2 regions of the Blautia sp. MSK17_66 genome follow, and region 2 is predicted to be linked to the other one. Evidence: riboswitches for the same ligand, from Rfam matches in the RefSeq annotation. Region 2 holds a riboswitch; the other holds the start of a gene.
The links. A riboswitch is a leader RNA that binds a small molecule or an ion and turns the genes downstream of it on or off. The one in region 2 is predicted to bind ZMP and ZTP.
Positions count from the first base shown of each region.

Region 1: another riboswitch for ZMP and ZTP. It lies ahead of LIR34_RS09440 (IMP cyclohydrolase); the one in region 2 lies ahead of LIR34_RS10095 (formate--tetrahydrofolate ligase).

Region 1 is NZ_JAJBNQ010000015.1:48,083-54,657, reverse strand. It holds gene LIR34_RS09460 (iron-containing alcohol dehydrogenase) at 1-209, shown strand, start outside; gene LIR34_RS09455 (3D domain-containing protein) at 272-1,348, opposite strand; tRNA gene LIR34_RS09450 (tRNA-Gly) at 1,794-1,866, shown strand; gene LIR34_RS09445 (phosphoribosylaminoimidazolecarboxamide formyltransferase) at 2,007-3,191, opposite strand; gene LIR34_RS09440 (IMP cyclohydrolase) at 3,211-3,924, opposite strand; ZMP/ZTP riboswitch at 4,011-4,091, opposite strand; gene guaB (IMP dehydrogenase) at 4,283-5,737, opposite strand; gene LIR34_RS09430 (DUF6106 family protein) at 5,808-6,311, opposite strand; gene groL (chaperonin GroEL) at 6,413-6,575, opposite strand, start outside.
Region 2 is NZ_JAJBNQ010000016.1:80,551-87,125, reverse strand. It holds gene LIR34_RS10110 (DUF4867 family protein) at 1-41, shown strand, start outside; gene LIR34_RS10105 (L-fucose/L-arabinose isomerase family protein) at 70-1,554, shown strand; gene xylB (xylulokinase) at 1,613-3,070, shown strand; ZMP/ZTP riboswitch at 3,602-3,684, shown strand; gene LIR34_RS10095 (formate--tetrahydrofolate ligase) at 3,764-5,449, shown strand; gene LIR34_RS10090 (aminopeptidase P family protein) at 5,664-6,575, shown strand, end outside.

The DNA of each region.
Region 1 (6,575 bases), on a different contig from region 2:
AAACCGCCCTGGCCGGAATCGAAGCAATGGAAAACTTTTTCCGTTCTATCCAGATGCCTACCAGCCTGCATGAACTTGGTCTTGATCTTAATGACCAGCAGATTCATGAGCTTGCTTTTAAATGCAGCTTTGAAGATACCCGTACCATTGGTGTATTTAAACAGTTAAACATGAAAGACATGGAAAAGATTTATTCCATGGCAAGATAAAACTCTTACAAAAATCTCCGGCAGGATACAGCTTTTGCTGTTTCAGCCGGAGATTTTGTATTTTACTGGATAAGATAAACCTCTGTGTAATAAACACCCTTGGACTCACCCTCTGCATGCGTTGCCACATAAATATCAATACAGTTTGTCTTGATCGCACCACCACAGTCCTCTGCAACATAAACCTGTCCATTGATCACAACCTTGCTACCATATGGTATCTGTGACGGGTCTACTGCGATCGTGTGGTTTGTCACCGCTGTTACACCCGTAGAAGTGATTCCATTTGCATACGGTCCACAACAAATACTGCACGGACAGTAATGTGTGATCTTGAATACACCAAGGTCTTTGAGTTTAGCATCAGAGGATGCTGCCACCGGTGTTCCGATCTGTACTCCATTCTGCTCGGTAACACTCTCATCTGTCTCCAGTGCATCTGCAAAGACTCCTTTACCGCTGCTTTTGTGAAGGGTTCCTGCATCTTTTTTCTTATCTATGGATGCCGAGGTATCTGTACTTTCCTGAGCATCTGCAACATCCAGGCAGCTGGTCGGGATATATCCCTCTTTTTCCGTTCCGTCTGCATTCTGATATTTGATCCTGCTCCAGACACCATTTACGGTTCCTGTACGCTTTACCTGATCCAGTTCCAGCACTTCGCCGACAACTTCTCCATCTTTCTTTCCCGGATAATCCAGAATGCTGCTGTCAGATGTTACTTCCACTTCTTCCTCATCTACAGACAGAATCTGATTTTCGCTGTTCAGTGCCTGCGTCTGCATATATCCTATGACCTTTTCTCCTTCAGACTCTGCCTCCACCTTACTCCAGCCATTGTCACAGATCGCCGTCTGTTCTACCTGGTCTCCCAGTGCTGCTGCCATAAGCTCCGCACTACTGTCAGAGGGCATGGAATAAATACCTGCTATTCTGGCTGTCACATAAAGTGTTTTCTTATCTGCTGTTACCTGAACCGTATTCCCCTTACCATCATCTGTCTCAAATGTCTGGACAGACTTATTTTCCTTCTGTGCCGTTTCCAGCACTGTATCATAATCCGGAACTTCGCCATAAACCAGGGATGCATGACATAACAGCACACTCCCCAGCAAAAGGGCCGTCGTTCTCTTCTTCACGAATCTTTCACCTCTTTCTGTCAGTTTACTATATTTGTTACTGTTCACTCCGTTCGCAGTAACTTGGTCAAAATGCATTCCAAATCACCTTCGGTGATGGCATTTTGCCCCGTATGTCTCGGGATTTTGCCATATTCATGGCAAAACACCTCGCGGGATATTACCTGTGAACAGTTTACTATATTTCCAACTTTGAGCATCACTGTCCTGTTTGATCCATATAGCACAATTCTATTTCTGTGAGTATTGTAGCACATGACATGTGCGATTTCAAATTTACACAAAGTTTTCACTCTTTTTTAACAAAGCGTCCAAAATAGCACTGAAAAACTTTTTTTCAAATTTTTGAATTTTTTTCAAAAAAACATTTGACAAATACAAATCTATCTGGTATAGTATGTCTTGTCGCTGAGGAAAACAATTAAAACTTCCAAACAAGACATATGCGATAGTGGCGTAGTTGGTAACGCGCGACCTTGCCAAGGTCGAGACCGCGGGTTCGAGCCCCGTCTATCGCTCTTAAGAATCAGGAATCGTTCCTGGTTCTTTTTTTGTTATAAGAATATTTTCATCATAATCCGATAAAGTCAAAAAGAGAAAGCTCCTCTTTTGTTTGTTCAGAAGCTTTCTCTCTCTTTTTATCTTATATTTTATTTTCTTAGTGATGGAACAGTCTGATTCCTGTAAATGCCATCACCATTCCATATTTGTTGCAGGTTTCGATCACTGCATCATCTCTTACAGAGCCACCCGGCTGTGCAATAAATTTCACACCGCTCTTATGTGCTCGTTCAATATTATCACTGAACGGGAAGAATGCGTCTGATCCAAGTGTTACATCTGTCATCTGATCCAGCCATGCACGCTTTTCTTCTTTTGTGAATACTGCCGGTTTCTCAGTAAATACATTCTCCCATGCTCCATCTGCCAGAACATCCATGTATTCTTCGCCAATGTAAACATCGATTGCGTTGTCACGCTCTGCTCTGCTGATAGTATCTTTGAACGGAAGATTCAAAACCTGAGGACTCTGACGAAGGAACCAGTTATCAGCCTTCTGTCCTGCAAGTCTGGTGCAGTGTACACGGGACTGCTGTCCTGCTCCGACGCCGATTGCCTGTCCGTCTTTGACAAAGCATACAGAGTTGGACTGTGTATATTTCAGAATGATCAGAGAAACCTTAAGATCTCTCTTTGCTTCTTCTGTGAGTTCTTTATTCTCAGTCACAATGTTGGAGATCAGTTCATCATTGATTGCCAGTTCCTGGCGACCCTGTTCAAAGGTCACTCCATATACCTGTTTGTGCTCCAGTGGAGCCGGTACATAATCCGGATCGATCTCGATCACATTGTAATTACCTTTTTTCTTCTGTCCAAGAATTTCCAGTGCTTCCTCTGTGTATCCCGGTGCAATGACACCATCAGAAACCTCTCTCTTGATCAGCATTGCTGTGTCTTTATCGCAGACATCAGAAAGAGAAATAAAATCTCCAAAAGAGGACATACGGTCTGCACCTCTGGCTCTTGCATACGCACAGGCAAGCGGAGAAAACTCTTTCCAGTTCATATCATCTACCCAGTAGATCTTTGCCAGTGTCTCATCAAGCGGAAGTCCTACTGCCGCACCTGCCGGTGAAACATGCTTGAAGGAAGTGGCTGCCGGAAGTCCTGTTGCTTTTTTGAGGTCGCGCACAAGCTGCCAGCCGTTAAATGCATCCAGGAAGTTGATATATCCTGGTTTTCCGGAATGAACCTTAATCGGAAGCTCACTTCCGTCCTCCATGTAAATTCTGGAAGGTTTCTGGTTTGGGTTACATCCGTATTTTAACTGTAATTCGTTCATCTTATTCTTCCTCCGTCTCTTACTTATTCTTGTTTACGATCTTTGTTTCATAATTTCCTGTTGCAATGTCAATATAACGTACAAACAGAGAAACTTTATTCTCTTCGTTCAGGCTGTTCCACAGAAGCTCTGTAAAGGCCTCCATATCATTTGGAATATCCACAAGCTTCGGTTCTCCCTCAAAGCTTGGAAGCGGATTACCGTCGCATTTGTAGGTATGAATGAAACGGCCCTCTCCCGGAATTGCTTTCTCGTATGCATAAGTATAACGGAGACATGCATCTGGATTTCCGTTGTTGCTCTTGAGAATTGACATTGCATAGCTGTATTCACCATTCTCAATATGCATAACACCGGAAATTCTTGGTGTATAGTTCGGTCCGTCCGGCTCGAATTCACGTGTTCTTAAGGACTGCTCGAAGGTAAGCTGTTTGTCCATTCCCTCGTAGATTGTATCTGTCTGATCACCGTTTGTCACAATTGTCTTATTTCCCAGTACACGTACCGGAGCATAAATGATCAGGCTCGGATCTGTCAGTTTGGATGGATCAAATGCCTGTGTGCGAATTCCCTCTCCATCCTCAACAAATACTCGATTCCTGCTGTTTTCACTTCTTCCCATGATAAAATAAGCTGTTACTGCCTTGGTTCCGTCTGCGGAACGTCCAATAATAATTCCTCTTCCCGGGTAGGAATTGTTTTTCAGTTCATTTTCCAGTGAAATTCTTTCCATGATCACTTCTCCTTTTGGTAATTAATAGAATCGGATGTCGCCACCTCGATTTTAAATCGAAAAAACCGCCTGGGTAGTCTGCTTCCACAGGCTGCCCAGGCGGTCGGCACGTTTACTTACTGCACTCCCTGTAGGTACTCCTACTTCCGCCAGTCATGCAGTCGTTATAATCATCATAATATACTGTTCACTCCGTTCACAGTAACCTGGTCAAAATGCATTCCCAATCACCTTCGGTGATGGCATTTTGCCCTGTATGTCTCGGGATTTTGCCACATTCATGGCAAAACACCTCGCGGAATACTACCTGCGAACAATTACATAATATACTAATTTATCCAATTACGCAAGAACAAATTTATTCATCTACGCTGTAGTTCGGAGCTTCCTTTGTAATATGGATATCATGCGGATGAGATTCCTTAAGTGATGCAGCAGAAATCTTAATAAATCTTCCTGTTGTCTTAAGCTTCTCAATTGTTTCTGCTCCGCAGTATCCCATACCGGAACGAAGACCGCCCATTAACTGGAATACGGTATCCTCTACATGTCCCTTGTATGCTACACGTCCCTCTACTCCTTCCGGAACCAGTTTCTTGGCATCCTGCTGGAAGTAGCGGTCCTTGCTGCCGTTTTCCATGGCTGCGATGGATCCCATACCACGGTATACTTTGTATTTACGTCCCTGATACAGTTCAAATGTTCCCGGGCTCTCATCGCATCCTGCAAAGATACTTCCCATCATGCAGACATTGGCACCAGCTGCGATTGCCTTAGTGATATCTCCGGAATATTTGATTCCGCCATCTGCGATGATCGGAATACCATAGCGGTTTGCAACTTCATAGCAGTCCATAACAGCTGTAACCTGCGGAACACCGATACCTGCAACGACACGTGTTGTACAGATAGATCCAGGTCCGATACCAACCTTGACAGCATCTACACCGGCATCGATCAGAGCCTTGGTAGCTTCTCCTGTAGCAACGTTTCCTGCGATCACCTGAAGATCCGGATATACGTCCTTGATCTGACGTACTGCGCGAAGGATATTCTCAGAATGTCCATGTGCGGAGTCGATAACAATAACGTCTACATTTGCCTTAACCAGTGCATCTACACGTGCAAGGACATTGGCTGTGATACCAACTGCCGCACCGCAGAGAAGACGTCCCTGTGCGTCTTTGGCTGCAAGAGGATATTTGATCTGTTTCTCAATATCCTTGATCGTGATCAGACCTTTTAAGTTGAAATCATCATCTACAATGGGTAATTTTTCTTTACGGGATTTAGCCAGAATCTTCTTTGCTTCTTCAAGAGTGATTCCTTCTTTGGCTGTGATCAGTCCTTCAGATGTCATGCACTCTCTGATTTTCTTTGAAAAGTCTGTTTCGAATTTAAGATCACGGTTGGTAATGATACCTACCAGCTTTCTTCCCTCTGTGATCGGAACACCGGAAATACGGAATTTCGCCATCAGGTTGTTTGCATCTTCAAGAGTATTTTCTGCGGATAAAAAGAATGGATCTGTGATAACACCGTTCTCAGAACGTTTTACCTTGTCTACCTCGTCTGCCTGTGCCTCGATGGACATATTCTTGTGAATAATACCGATACCGCCCTGTCTGGCCATAGCGATCGCCATCCTGTGCTCGGTAACTGTATCCATTCCTGCGCTCATCATAGGAATGTTCAGTTTTACCTTCTTTGTTAAATACGTTGTGACATCTACCTGATTCGGAATTACCTTTGAGTATGCCGGAACTAAAAGAACATCATCGAATGTAATTCCTTCACCAATGATAGTACCCATTGCATTTCCTCCCTTGTATATTATGTTATTTTGATTTTGTTCCCTAGTTTAACAAAAATAATTTGCAGTGTCAATCCAAAAAAACTTTGCTCGGTGCTGAATTTTTGATAGCCTGCTGCATTTGTTCATCTGGCTCAATGATGATCCTGCAATTCTCTCCCTTGTCTCTGGTGATGACTGCAAAACGCTTGTGACCAGAATTTCCTGAAGAGTAATCCAGGGTTTTCATTTTACTGCTGCTGTTGTAGTAATCCAGACGGTGAGAATCCACTGGCGCCACAAGATCTGCCTCCTTGATGTTCACTGTTATTGCTTTTTTACGTTTGGACTTGGCCATAACCATGTCGATGTCCATTTCACCGTTCACAAAAAGATACTCATATTCAAGATCTGTCCTCGGCACAATGAAATAACATGCGACTCCAAGCACAACCGCTGCCAGAAGAAACACGAAACTGAACATAAGTCCTGCCGCTGCTGCCACTGCAGTCAGTATGATCATTCCATACTTGATCACCGCATCTTTTGTAGTTGGTTCTTTCTTTACCAGAAATTCTGAATATAAATCACTCATCTGCGTCTTTCTCTCCTTATTTGTTTTATGAATCTGTAATTATTCTATCACAAAAAAAGACCAGCGTCTATGACGCTGGTCCGATCTTTAAAAACTTTTGATTACATCATTCCGCCCATTCCTGGTGCGCCTGCCGGCATAGCCGGAGTATCTTCTTTAATTGTTGCTACTACAGATTCTGTAGTAAGCAGAGTAGATGCAACGCTTGTAGCGTTCTGCAGAGCACTTCTTGTAACCTTAACCGGGTCAAGGATACCTGCTCCT
Region 2 (6,575 bases):
CGTTTAATGGACTGAAGGGTAAGAATATACAGATAATTTAATTTATAATAATATGGAGGAATTTTTATCATGAACAATATGCCAGAAGTAAAAGTTGGAATCGTTGCAGTCAGCCGTGACTGCTTCCCGGAATCACTTTCTGTAAACAGAAGAAAAGCTCTTGTAGAGGCTTATACAAACAAATATGATGCAAAGGATATCTACGAATGTCCAATCTGTATCGTAGAAAGCGAAATTCATATGGTACAGGCTCTTGAGGACATCAAAAAAGCAGGCTGCAATGCACTTTGTGTTTACCTTGGAAACTTTGGACCTGAAATTTCCGAAACACTTCTTGCAAAACATTTCGACGGACCAAAAATGTTTATCGCAGCAGCAGAGGAGACACAGGATAACCTTTGCCAGGGACGTGGAGATGCTTACTGCGGTATGCTGAATGCAAGCTATAACCTGCAGCTTCGTAATGTAAAAGCCTATATCCCGGAATATCCGGTTGGTGATGCCGAAGACTGTGCAGATATGATTCATGAGTTCCTTCCGATCGCAAGAGCAGTTGAAGGACTGAGCAATCTTAAGATCATCAGCTTTGGACCGCGTCCGACAAACTTCCTTGCCTGCAATGCACCGATCAAACAGCTCTACAATCTTGGCGTAGAGATTGAAGAAAACTCTGAACTGGATCTCTTTGAAGCATTCAATAAGCACGAAGGCGATGAAAGAATCCCGGAAATTGTAAAAGAAATGGAAGAAGAACTTGGTGCCGGAAACAAGAAACCAGAGGTCCTTCCGAAACTTGCTCAGTATGAACTGACTCTGAAAGACTGGGTAAGAGATCACAGAGGATACCGTAAATATGTAACTCTGACAGGAAAATGCTGGCCGGCATTCCAGACACAGTTTGGATTTGTTCCATGCTATGTAAATAGCCGTCTGACTGCCCAGGGCATTCCGGTATCCTGCGAAGTTGATATTTATGGTACATTAAGTGAATTCATCGGACAGGTTGTAAGCAACGATGTCGTTACCCTGCTTGATATCAACAACTCTGTACCGAAGGATATGTATAAAGAGTCCATCGAGGGAAAATACAATTATACACTGAAAGACACATTCATGGGATTCCACTGTGGAAACACTGCTTCGAGCAAACTTTCCTTCTGTGAAATGAAATACCAGATGATCATGGCAAGATCTCTTCCGATCGAAGTTACAAACGGTACTCTGGAGGGTGACATCAAACCTGGTGATATCACATTCTATCGTCTGCAGAGCACGGCTGATAACAAACTTCGTGCCTATATCGCACACGGCGAAGTGCTCCCGGTTGCAACCCGTTCCTTTGGCGCGATTGGTGTCTTTGCTATCCCGGAAATGGGACGTTTCTATCGCCATGTCCTGATCGAGGGAGGATATCCGCATCACGGTGCAGTAGCATTCGGACATCATGGAAAAGCTCTCTTTGAGGTATTTAAATATATCGGTGTTCCGGTCGATGAGATTGGATACAATCAGCCGGCAGGTGTGAGATACCCGACAGAAAATCCGTGGGGATGATCCGCAGACAGAATGTGCATCTGCAGGTATGAATGCAGATGCACAGTTAGGAGGAAAAATGTACTATATTGGCATAGATTTAGGGACTTCTGCCGTAAAACTTCTTCTTATGGAAGAATCCGGCAAGATCTGTAATATTGTATCAAAAGAATATCCATTATTTTTTCCGCATCCGGGCTGGTCAGAACAGAATCCGGAGGACTGGTTTACGCAGAGCGTAGAGGGAATGAAAGAACTGACGGAGGGGATTGATCGTTCCAAGGTAGCCGGAATTGGCTTCGGGGGACAGATGCATGGACTGGTAACGCTGGATGAGAATGACAAGGTTATCCGCCCGGCAATCCTCTGGAATGATGGACGTTCCCAGAAAGAAACAGAATATCTCAACAATGAAATCGGTAAAGAGAAACTGTCTGCATATACAGCAAACATTGCTTTTGCAGGTTTTACAGCTCCGAAGATCCTGTGGATGAAGAAAAATGAGCCGGAGAAATTTGCAAAAATTGCCAAGATCATGCTTCCGAAAGACTATCTTGCTTACAGACTTTCCGGATCTTTCTGCACAGATGTTTCTGATGCATCCGGTATGCTTCTTCTTGATGTAAAGAACCGCTGCTGGTCCAGGGAAATGATGGAGATCTGCGATGTAAGAGAAGAACAGCTTCCGAAACTGTATGAGAGCTGGGAAGTGGTCGGAACGCTGAAGCCGGAAGTGGCAGAGGAACTCGGATTTTCTGCTGATGTCAAAGTTGTGGCAGGTGCCGGAGATAATGCAGCTGCTGCGGTCGGAACAGGAACTGTCGGTGACGGTCAGTGTAACATTTCACTTGGAACATCCGGAACAATCTTTATTTCCAGCAAAAACTTTGGTGTTGACGAGAACAATGCACTGCATTCTTTCTGTCATGCTGACGGAAGCTATCATCTTATGGGATGTATGCTGAGTGCTGCTTCCTGTAATAAATGGTGGGCAGAAGAAATTCTTCAGACCAGGGATTTTGCAGCAGAACAGGCTCCAATCCAGAAACTTGGAGAAAATAACGTATTCTTCCTTCCATATCTGATGGGAGAAAGATCCCCTCATAATAATCCAGATGCAAGAGGCGTATTCTTTGGAATGTCCATGGACACTACAAGAGCAGATATGACACAGGCCGTTCTGGAAGGCGTTGCATTTGGACTTCGTGATTCCCTTGAAGTAGCAAGAAAGCTCGGAATCAAGATTGAACGCACCAAGATCTGCGGCGGCGGAGCAAAAAGTCCGCTTTGGAAAAAGATCATCGCAAATGTGATGAACCTCAAAGTCGATGTCCTTGAAGTTGAAGAAGGACCATCCATGGGAGGAGCCATGCTGGCAGCTGTAGGCTGCGGAGCATATCCGGATGTTGAGACTGTTGGAAAGAAGATGGCTCACGTAGTAGATACCGTTGAGCCAGAAGAAGAACTTGTGGCGAAATACGAAGAAAAGTATCAGAAGTTTAAGAAACTGTATCCGAGCCTTAAACCACTTTTTTAAGGTTCTTCCTTAACAAAAACCCTGAGGGGGACCATATTTATTGGGGACTGCCCAAAGCCCCGCCAGGTTGGCACCTGTATGAAACCCTGAGGGGGACCATCTCAAAGTTGCGAAAGGCCGAAGGTCCCCCTCAGACTCCCCCTGCTTGGCCCCGCTAAAAGCAAGTAAGTTTGAGAAAATATACCCCACCAGGCCACGTGTAAAAGTTTGTTAGTAGTATGATAAAATACCAGGATATCTTCTCCGTGCGAGAGAGAGGAGTCCTGGTATTTTTCGATTTATTTTATATTTGAAGAGAGAAGAAATTGTGTGCTTTTTAGCCCAGGGGTTGCAAGGGGACTGGCCAAGTCCCTTTGCGTTCCTTCTTTTACAAAAGAAAAAATAAAAAACAATTTTTATTTATATTTTTATTGTAAAAAATACACAACTTTTATTTTGAATTCTTTATCATTTTGTAAAAAGAAAAGAAAAAATTTGATAATTTATTGACAAACTCCGTTATATATGATATTATTTTCTTATCAATTTGATAACGTCTCTGATGACTGGCGGAGCAGTGGAAATCACCACATGGGAATCAGAGATTTGCAGAGTCGACCGTCTGGGCAGTATTTGAGAATATCTCGGATACTGTTTTTTTTAACCGAATATATGGTTAAACTGGTGGTGTGTCTACAATGAAAGGAGACAATTATGGGATTCAAAAGTGACATCGAAATCGCACAGGAGTGCGTAATGCAGCCAATTACCAAGATTGCAGAAAAAGCAGGTATTGATGACAAATATCTGGAGCAGTACGGAAAATACAAAGCAAAGATCGACTACAATCTTTTAAAAGAAAGCGACAGAAAAGATGGTAAGCTGATTCTTATGACAGCAATCAACCCGACACCGGCAGGTGAAGGAAAAACTACTACAACCGTAGGTCTTGCTGATGCAATGCAGAAACTCGGTAAGAACGTTATGGTTGCACTTCGTGAGCCATCCCTCGGACCGGTATTTGGTGTTAAGGGTGGTGCAGCAGGCGGCGGCTATGCGCAGGTAGTTCCGATGGAAGATATCAACCTTCATTTCACAGGTGACTTCCATGCGATTGGTGCAGCAAACAACCTTCTTGCAGCAATGATCGACAACCATATCTTCCAGGGAAATGCTCTGAACATTGACCCGAGAAAGATTACATGGAAGAGATGCGTGGATATGAACGACCGTCAGCTTCGTAATGTAGTAGACGGACTCGGTGGAAGAACAAACGGTATGCCACGTGAAGACGGATATGACATTACTGTTGCATCCGAGATCATGGCAGTTCTCTGTCTTGCAAGCGACATCTCAGATTTGAAAGCAAGACTTTCCAGGATTATTATCGGATATACATATGGTAAAGTATCCGAGCAGAAACCGGTAACAGCTGGCGATCTTCATGCAGAAGGTGCTATGACAGCACTTCTGAAAGATGCTCTGAAACCAAATCTTGTTCAGACACTGGAACATGTACCGGCAATCGTTCATGGTGGACCATTCGCAAACATCGCTCATGGATGTAACTCCGTAACAGCTACAAAGATGTGTATGAAACTTGCTGATTACACCATCACAGAGGCTGGATTCGGTGCTGACCTCGGTGCTGAAAAATTTCTCGACATCAAATGCCGTATGGCAGGACTGCACCCAAGCGCAGTTGTTATCGTAGCTACGGTACGTGCTCTGAAATACAATGGCGGTGTAGCAAAAGCTGACCTCAACAACGAAAACCTGGAAGCACTGGAAAAAGGACTTCCAAACCTTCTGAAACATGTAAGCAACATCAAGAACGTATACAAACTTCCATGTGTTGTTGCTATCAATGCATTCCCGACAGATACAAAGGCAGAACTTGACCTTGTAGAAGAAAAATGTAAAGAACTCGGCGTAAACGTTGCTCTTTCTGAAGTATGGGCTAAAGGCGGCGAAGGCGGAATCAAACTTGCAGAAGAAGTTCTCCGTCTCGTAGAAGAACCAAACGACTTCTCCTATGCATATGAACTGGAAGGATCTATCGAAGACAAACTGAACCAGATCGTACAGAAAGTATACGGCGGTAAGAGAGTTGTTCTGACAGCAAATGCTCAGAAACAGGCAAAACAGCTTGAAGCACTCGGATTTGGCAACTGCCCGATCTGCGTAGCTAAGACACAGTACAGCCTGACAGACGACCAGACAAAACTTGGTGCACCGACAGACTTCGAAGTTACTGTACGTAACCTCAAGATTTCCGCAGGTGCAGGCTTCATCGTAGCCCTCACAGGCGAGATCATGACCATGCCAGGACTCCCGAAAGTACCGGCTGCTGAGAGAATCGATGTAGACGAAACAGGCAAGATCACTGGACTTTTCTGATAAAAGCTGATTGTAAACCACGCTGAAAAGCAGGTAAGATAGGGAGATAATAAAATACCAGAACCGTTTCATACGTAAAGCGTAGTAACTGTGAACGAAGTGAACAGTAATAAAGCGTATGGAGAGGGGTTCTGGTATTTTTGTGTGTATGGTTTTTGGGGGAGAAATGTGGTAGTATAGAGGAAGTATAAAATGTGTCAGGGAGGATTGGAAAATGACAGTTTTGGAAAGGCTTAATGCTCTTCGGGATTTGATGAGGGAGAAGAAGATTGACGCATATCTGGTGCCGACGGATGATTTTCATGCATCGGAATATGTTGGTGATTATTTTAAATGTCGAAAGTATATTACCGGATTTACGGGATCAGCGGGAACGGCTGTGATCATGCAGGATATGGCAGGTCTGTGGACGGATGGAAGATATTTTCTGCAGGCTGCAGACCAGCTTGAAGGAAGTACCATTCAACTCTTCAAAATGGGTGAGCCGGATGTGCCGACAGTACATCAGTTTCTTGCAAAAAAGCTTGAAAAGGGTATGTGCCTTGGCTTTGATGGACGTACAGTCAGTGCCAGGGAGGCAGAAGAATTAGAAGAACTTTTAAAGAAAAAAGAGGTTACTTTTGCTGTAAACGATGATCTTATCGGAGCAATCTGGAGTGACCGTCCGGCACTTTCCTGTGAGCCGGCTATGGAACTGGATGTGAAATGGGCAGGCGAGTCAAGAGCAGATAAAATTGCGAAAATCCGTAAGCAGATGAGGGAAAAGAAAGCAGATATTTTTGTACTTACTTCGCTGGATGATATTGCATGGTTTTTGAACATCCGTGGAAATGATGTTCATTGCTGTCCTGTTGTTCTTTCTTATCTTGTTATGACAGATGAAGAACTCAGATTATTTGTAAATGAAACTGTTTTTTCAGGAGAGATTCGTGCAAATCTGGAAGCAGATGGAGTGGAGATTTACTCATATGATGATGTCTATTCCTATGTTCAGACGATAGATTCTGATAAGAGAGTTCTGCTTTCAAAAGCCAATGTCAACAGTCGGCTGGTAAGTAATATCCCGTCCGAGGTAACAATTCTGGATGAGGAAAATCTGACACTTCTTCCGAAAGCAGTTAAGAAT